3 regions of the Streptomyces sp. NPDC044063 genome follow, and region 3 is predicted to be linked to each of the others. Evidence: riboswitches for the same ligand, from Rfam matches in the RefSeq annotation. Region 3 holds a riboswitch; each other region holds the start of a gene.
What was found. A riboswitch is a leader RNA that binds a small molecule or an ion and turns the genes downstream of it on or off. The one in region 3 is predicted to bind cobalamin.
Positions count from the first base shown of each region.

Region 1: it holds a riboswitch for cobalamin, as region 3 does, so the genes downstream of both, AC07BS_RS15680 (ribonucleoside-diphosphate reductase subunit alpha) here and metE (5-methyltetrahydropteroyltriglutamate--homocysteine S-methyltransferase) in region 3, are expected to answer to the same signal.
Region 2: it holds a riboswitch for cobalamin, as region 3 does, so the genes downstream of both, AC07BS_RS31265 (cobalamin biosynthesis protein) here and metE (5-methyltetrahydropteroyltriglutamate--homocysteine S-methyltransferase) in region 3, are expected to answer to the same signal.

Region 1 covers NZ_JBWKFM010000011.1:37,477-39,729, forward strand. The annotation lists gene AC07BS_RS15680 (ribonucleoside-diphosphate reductase subunit alpha) at 1-1,020, opposite strand, end outside; adenosylcobalamin-variant (AdoCbl-variant) riboswitch at 1,195-1,296, opposite strand; gene mctP (monocarboxylate uptake permease MctP) at 1,468-2,253, opposite strand, start outside.
Region 2 covers NZ_JBWKFM010000037.1:49,511-51,763, forward strand. The annotation lists gene AC07BS_RS31255 (inorganic phosphate transporter) at 1-782, shown strand, start outside; gene AC07BS_RS31260 (hypothetical protein) at 802-1,044, shown strand; cobalamin riboswitch at 1,181-1,303, shown strand; gene AC07BS_RS31265 (cobalamin biosynthesis protein) at 1,426-2,253, shown strand, end outside.
Region 3 covers NZ_JBWKFM010000004.1:137,848-140,100, forward strand. The annotation lists gene AC07BS_RS07450 (alpha/beta hydrolase) at 1-754, opposite strand, end outside; cobalamin riboswitch at 874-1,098, shown strand; gene metE (5-methyltetrahydropteroyltriglutamate--homocysteine S-methyltransferase) at 1,242-2,253, shown strand, end outside.

The DNA of each region.
Region 1 (2,253 bases), on a different contig from region 3:
CCAGTGCGCGATGTTGAGGTTGTGGGTGCGGCGGGCCTCCTCACCGGTGTTGTCGCGGAGCTCCAGGAACTCCTCGATGTCGGCGTGCCAGGTCTCCAGGTAGACGCAGGCCGCGCCCTTGCGGCGGCCGCCCTGGTTGACCGCGGCGACGGAGGCGTCGAGGGTGCGCAGGAACGGCACGATGCCGTTGGAGTGGCCGTTGGTGCCCCGGATCAGCGAGCCGCGGGAGCGGATGCGCGAGTAGGACAGGCCGATGCCGCCCGCGTGCTTCGACAGGCGCGCCACCTGGTGGTAGCGGTCGTAGATCGAGTCCAGCTCGTCCAGCGGCGAGTCCAGCAGGTAGCAGGACGACATCTGCGGGTGGCGGGTGCCGGAGTTGAAGAGCGTGGGGGAGGAGGGCAGGTAGGAGAGCGTGCTGGTGAGCCCGTAGAGCTCGGCGACGTCGTCCAGGGCCCGGGTGGAGTGGTCCTCGGCCAGGCCGCAGGCCACGCGCAGCAGGAAGTGCTGCGGGGTCTCGATCACGTTGCGGGTGATCGGGTGGCGCAGCAGGTAGCGGCTGTGCAGGGTGCGCAGACCGAAGTAGCCGAAGCGGTCGTCGGCGCCGTCGATCAGCGCCTTCTCGACCAGTGCGTCCAGGCGCTCGGCGTGCTCCTCGACGAACGCGGCGGTCTCGTCCGCGATCAGGCCCTCGCGGTGGCCGACGGCGACCGAGGCGGAGAAGGAGGTGGCACCCTCGCCGGCCGCCTCGTCGGCGATGGCGCGGGTGAGCAGCCGGGCGGCGAGCCGGGAGTACTCCGGCTCCTCGGCGATCAGACCGGCGGCGGCCTCGGTGGCGAGGGAGCGCAGCTCCGCCTCGTCCGAGGCGGCGCTGCGGCCGCGCAGCGCGGCGGCGGCGACCTTGCCAGGGTCGGTGGCGGGAAGGTCGGCGGTGAGGTCGGTCAGGGTGCGCAGCAGCGCGGTCCCCGGACCGGCGGTCGCTTCCGCGTTCTCTGAGACCGGATCGGCGGGCGCGATGGTCACGTGTGGCTCTCCCTCGCTCGGCTGGGTGGGCCGGGCGGGAGCGCGCGACGGTCGCGTACGGGCATGCCGCTTGCACCAGGGCATGCCACGTAGGCGTCCGTCGGCCCAACCCGCGAGGCCCGGACGAATTCAATGCCCATAGCCGAGCCCAGGGCAGGCTCGGTGGAGGGCTTGCTGTCGGCAGGTCCTCGGACTTCAGGTGCGCTGGGTATATGCGCACACATACACCGTTGCGGGACAGTTCCGGATTTCCACCGGATTCCCCTGCGACGACAGCGGAGACGAGCATACATCTAGTGCCGCCCCTCGTACGCGCCCCCACATGTTGTGTCGTCCCGTCATGGAGTGGTTGCGGAATGTGCTATCGGGGTGGCCTGGCGGGCCCATGGGAAAGGGCCGCCACGCCCCCTGGACGGGGGTGTGACGGCCCTGTGGGACCGGGTCGGGTCAGTGGCCTCCGGGGGCTCCCACGGTGGCCGGGGGGAGGTCCGTACGGACGCCCGGGTCGCCGGCGTCGGCGGTGTAGTCGGAGGGGCTGGTCTCGTCCAGGCCCTCGGGTGCCTTCAGGGCCCGGAGGACGACCGTCGCCACGATGACGACGATCACATTGAGGACGAACGCGGTGAGGCCGATGTAGCCCTTCTCCCCGATGAGGGGGATGAGGTTGGTGTTCCCGAAGTGGGACTGGGTGGCGCTCGGCGTCTCGTACGCCCGCCAGGTGCCGTAGATCATTCCGGCCGCCCAGCCGGCCAGCAGCGCCCAGCGGTGGAACCAGCGGGTGAAGAGTCCGCCGACGAGGGCGGGCACGGTCTGCAGGATCCAGATGCCGCCGAGCAGCTGGAAGTTGATGGCGACCGTTTTGTCCATGGTGAGGACGAAAGCGAGCGCTCCGACCTTGACGAGCAGGGAGGCGAGCTTCGACACCTTCGCCTCGTGTTCGGGCGAGGCGTCCGGTTTGATGAAGTCCTTGTAGATGTTGCGGGTGAACAGATTCGCGGCCGCGATCGACATGATCGCCGCCGGGACGAGCGCCCCGATGCCGATCGCGGCGAAGGCGACGCCCGTGAACCAGTCAGGGAACATGTCCTCGAAGAGCTGAGGGATGGCCAGTTGCCCGTTCTTGACCTTCACCCCGGCGGCGAGCGCCATGAAGCCGAGCATCGCCAGCAGTCCCAGCATCAGGGAGTACAGGGGGAGGATCGTGGTGTTGCGGCGGATCACGTTGCGGCTCTT
Region 2 (2,253 bases), on a different contig from region 3:
GCCTCGCCCGGGGCCGCGACGAGCAGGAGACCGCCAAGGGCTACCGCGCCGGGCAGATCGCCTCGGCCGCCCTGGTCTCCCTCGCCCACGGCACCAACGACGCCCAGAAGACCATGGGTGTGATCACCCTCGCGCTGGTCGCCGGCGGCGTCATCGCCCCGCACTCCGACCCGCCCATGTGGGTCATCGTCTCCGCGGGCCTGGCCATCGCGCTCGGTACGTACCTCGGCGGCTGGCGCATCATCCAGACGCTCGGCAAGGGCCTGACCGACATCAAGCCCGCCCAGGGCTTCGCCGCCCAGACCGGCGCCGCGACCGTCATCCTCGCCTCCTCGCACATCGGCTTCGCGCTCTCCACCACCCAGGTCTGCTCCGGCTCGATCATGGGCGCCGGCCTCGGCCGCAAGGGCGGCGTGGTGCGCTGGTCGACCGCCGGCCGCATGGTCATGGCCTGGGGCCTGACCCTGCCCGCCGCGGGTCTGGTCGCCGGTGGCGCCGCCCTCCTCGCCGACCAGGGCGACTGGGGCGTGACCGCGGTCGCCGTCCTCGGCCTCGGCGTGTCCGGCGCGATCTGGCTGGCCTCGCGCCGCAAGCCGGTGACGCACGACAACGTCAACGACCTCAACCAGCCGCAGGGCGTGGACGCCGAGCCGCTCGAGCCCGCCGGTGTCATCACCGCCGCGCTCCAGGCCGTCGCCCCGCCGCCGGCCGGCCCCCTGGCCGCCGCCCCGGCGACCGCCTCCTCCGCCGCCCCCGCCGCCCCCGCCCCGGCGACGAGCTAAGGAACCAAGGAACCCCGTCATGCAGATCAACTGGGAAGCCCTCGGCCAGGTCTTCGGCGTCAGCCTCGTCGTGACCGTCGGACTCGTCGGCCTCTTCACCCTCGGCATCGTCGGCACCGCGCCCCGCAAGCCCCAGGAGCAGCCGGACGGCACCGTCGCCGCGCCCGTCGCTCCCAACGCACTCGCGCGCACCGGCGCGTACGCCTGCTTCGCGGCGTGCGCGGCGGCCGTCGGATACGGCATCTTCCTCATCGTCTCCTGAGCGCCCGGCGGCGCCCCCGGGCGCCGTCGACATCCACGCATACCTCCCCCACGGCCCGGGAAGGCCGCAGGTCAGCTGTGAGTTGACTGCCCTTCCCGGGCCGTGGTGGACTTCCGGAGCCAAACGGCGACAGCAGAGGAAGCCGGTGCGAATCCGGCGCGGTCCCGCCACTGTCACCGGGGAGCGTCCTCCACCGAGGGCCACGGCCCGCCCGCGGGCTGGAAGGCCGGAGCGACGCCGATCCGGGAGCCAGGAGACTCTGGTCGCCGGTCACGTCGAGCCAGGGCGCGGACCCTGAGTGAGGACACATCGCCATGCCCGGCCGCACACCCCCCGCCCCACGACGCACCCACCTCCGAGGCGCGACGGCGGTCTGAGCCGATGCGCGCCGACCACCTCGGCTTCGCGTGCGGTGCCGCGCTCGGCTTCACCGGCGACCTCCTGCTCGGCGACCCCCGCCGCGGCCACCCCGTGGCCGCCTTCGGACGCGCCGCGCACGCCGTCGAACAGCGCCTGTGGCGCGACCACCGCGGCGCCGGCGCCCTCCACACCCTGGTGTGCGCGGGCGGCACCATTGCCGGAGCCGCCCTGCTGACCCGCGCCGTACGCCCCTCCCGCGCCGCCCGCGTCGCCCTGACCGCCGCCACCACCTGGGCCGTGCTCGGCGGCACCTCGCTGGGGCGCGAGGCCCGCGCCGTCGGCGGGGCGCTCGCCGCCGGCGACCTCGCCGCCGCCCGCGCGCGGCTGCCCCACCTGTGCGGCCGCGACCCGCAGTCCCTGGACGAGCGGCAGATCGCGCGCGCCGTCGTGGAATCCGTCGCCGAGAACACCTCCGACGCCGTCGTGGGCGCGCTGGTGTGGGGCGCGCTCGGCGGCGTCCCCGGACTGGCCGGCTTCCGGGCGGTGAACACCCTGGACGCGATGGTGGGCCACAAGTCCCCCCGCTACCGCCGGTTCGGCTGGGCCTCCGCCCGCCTGGACGACGTCGCCGGCTGGCCCGGCGCCCGGCTCACCGCGGCCCTCGCCGTCCTCGCCGGCCCCGACCCGCGCGGCGCCCTGCGCGTCGCCCGCCGAGACGCCTCCCGCCACCCCAGCCCCAACGCCGGGCCGGTCGAGGCCGCCTTCGCCGGGGCCCTCGGGGTACGGCTGGGCGGCACCCTCGCCTACGCCGGTCGCGTCGAGCACCGCCCCGTCCTGGGCGCGGAGAAC
Region 3 (2,253 bases):
TCAACGCGCAGTAGCCGCCGGTGGAGTTGCCCACCGCGCCCCAGGAGCCACGGGTGTTGTCGACGCGGTAGACGTCGTTGACGGCGACGGGGACGTCCTCGGTGAAGAAGGTCAGCGCCTGCGGACCGCCGGGCACGTCCGTGCAGTTGGTGTCGCGGTCGGCCACCACCGAGGGGCGCAGCATGAGCACGATGGTCGGTCTCATCTCCTTGCGCGTCATGGCGGTGGAGGCGGCCTGCGGGACCTTGGCCTTGGTGATCAGGTTGCGGGACTGGCCGGGCTGCCCGGTGATCGACACGATCACGGGGAAGGTGTCCTTCTCGTGCTCCTTCCGGAAGTACTCGGGCGGGAGGTAGGCGTAGCCCTCCATGGCCAGCCCGGTCACCGGGCCGAGGATCTCGATGCGGTCGACCTGCCCGGCCTTCGCCCTGGGACCCAGGCCGACGGGTTCCTGGCCCTTGACGGTCAGGGCCGGCGGCCGTTTCGTGCTGCCCGAGCCGGGCCGCAGCGCCTGCTTCCGGGAGTTCTGGCCGAAGAGCTCCTTCCAGGTGGAGTAGAAGCCGAACTCGCTGTTCGCGGCGACGAGCAGGACGGCCAGGACGGTGACCTGGCAGACGACCAGCATGCCGAGCCGGGCGGCGAACGCCAGGGGGCCCTTCCGTGCCGCCCGTGGCCACAGCCACAGCACCAGACCGGCCACCGCGACGGCCACGACCACCAGGACGATCAGGAAGGTGGGGGAGGTGAGCTCCACGGTTGTCGTTCCTCTCCTCGAGGGGGATTCTCCTGATGTGAGAGGGATTGCAACCGATCAAGGTTTCCGACGGGGGCATGAATTCTCGTTCGGCGGTCCCGCTGAAGATCCTGGAGGTCTAGGCTGGGGTACGCAGTCGGTTCGCCCCGTCCGCCAGGCGGGAGCGTCGCAAGAGGGAACCCGGTGCGATTCCGGGACTGCCCCGCAGCGGTGAGTGGGAACGACCGCCGTCATCAGCACTGGGCCCGCCGGCCCGGGAAGCGACGGCCAGTAGGTGCCCGTCCGTCCCCGACGGACGCGGCGCGCCCGCGAGTCCGAATACCTGCCGCTGCCCGCGTGCGACCGCACGCGGCGGTCTCGATGGCCTCGTGGGCGGGCCGACGGGTACGGGCAGGCAGGCGCACCGCGCGGCCGTGCCCCGCCTCGCCGTTCCTTCGCGCCCCCGCCGGTCACCGGGATCGTTCCGCGACTCGCGAAGGAGAGTTCCGTGGCAATCGACCGTCCCCATGACCCCGCGCGGCCCCCGCACCCCGCCCCGCGCTCCCTGGCCACCGTCCACGGCTATCCCCGGCAGGGCCCCGGCCGGGAGCTCAAGAAGGCCGTCGAGGGCTACTGGGCGGGCCGCGTCACCGCCGAGGCCCTGCACCGCACCGCCGCCGGCCTGCGCCGCGAGGCCTGGCGCGCGCTCGCCGACGCCGGCGTCCACGAGGTGCCCACCGGCGACTTCTCGCTCTACGACCACGTCCTGGACACCACCGTCATGGTGGGCGCCGTCCCCGAGCGCCACCGCGCCCTGGTCGAACGGGACGCCCTCGACGGCTACTTCGCCATGGCCCGGGGCACCCAGGAGGTGCCGCCCCTGGAGATGACCAAGTGGTTCGACACCAACTACCACTACCTCGTGCCCGAACTGGGCCCCGGTACGGTCTTCACCGCCGACCCGGCCAAGCCCGTCGGCGAACTCCGCGAGGCCCTGGCGGCGGGCCACGCGGCGCGGCCCGTGCTCGTCGGCCCGGTCACCTACCTCCTGCTGGCCAAGCCCGCCCCCGGCACCGCGCCCGGCTTCGAGCCGCTCACCCTCCTGGACCGGCTGCTGCCCGTCTACGCGGACGTGCTCGCCGACCTGCGCGCCGCCGGCGCCGAGTGGGTCCAGCTCGACGAGCCCGCGCTGGTCCAGGACCAGCCCCCGGCCGTCCTCGCCGCCGCCGCCCGCGCCTACCGCGACCTGGGCGCCCTCACCGACCGCCCCAAGCTGCTCGTCGCCTCCTACTTCGACCGGCTCGGCGAGGCCCTGCCGGTGCTGGCCAAGGCGCCCGTCGAGGGCCTGGCCCTGGACCTCACCGGACCCGCGGCCGCCAACCTCGCCGACCTCGCGGCCGCCGGCGGCCTGCCGGGCAAGCGCCTGATCGCCGGCGTCGTCGACGGCCGCAACGTCTGGATCAACGACCTGGAGCGGTCGCTGGCCACCCTCGCCACCCTGCTCGGCCTCGCCGACCGGG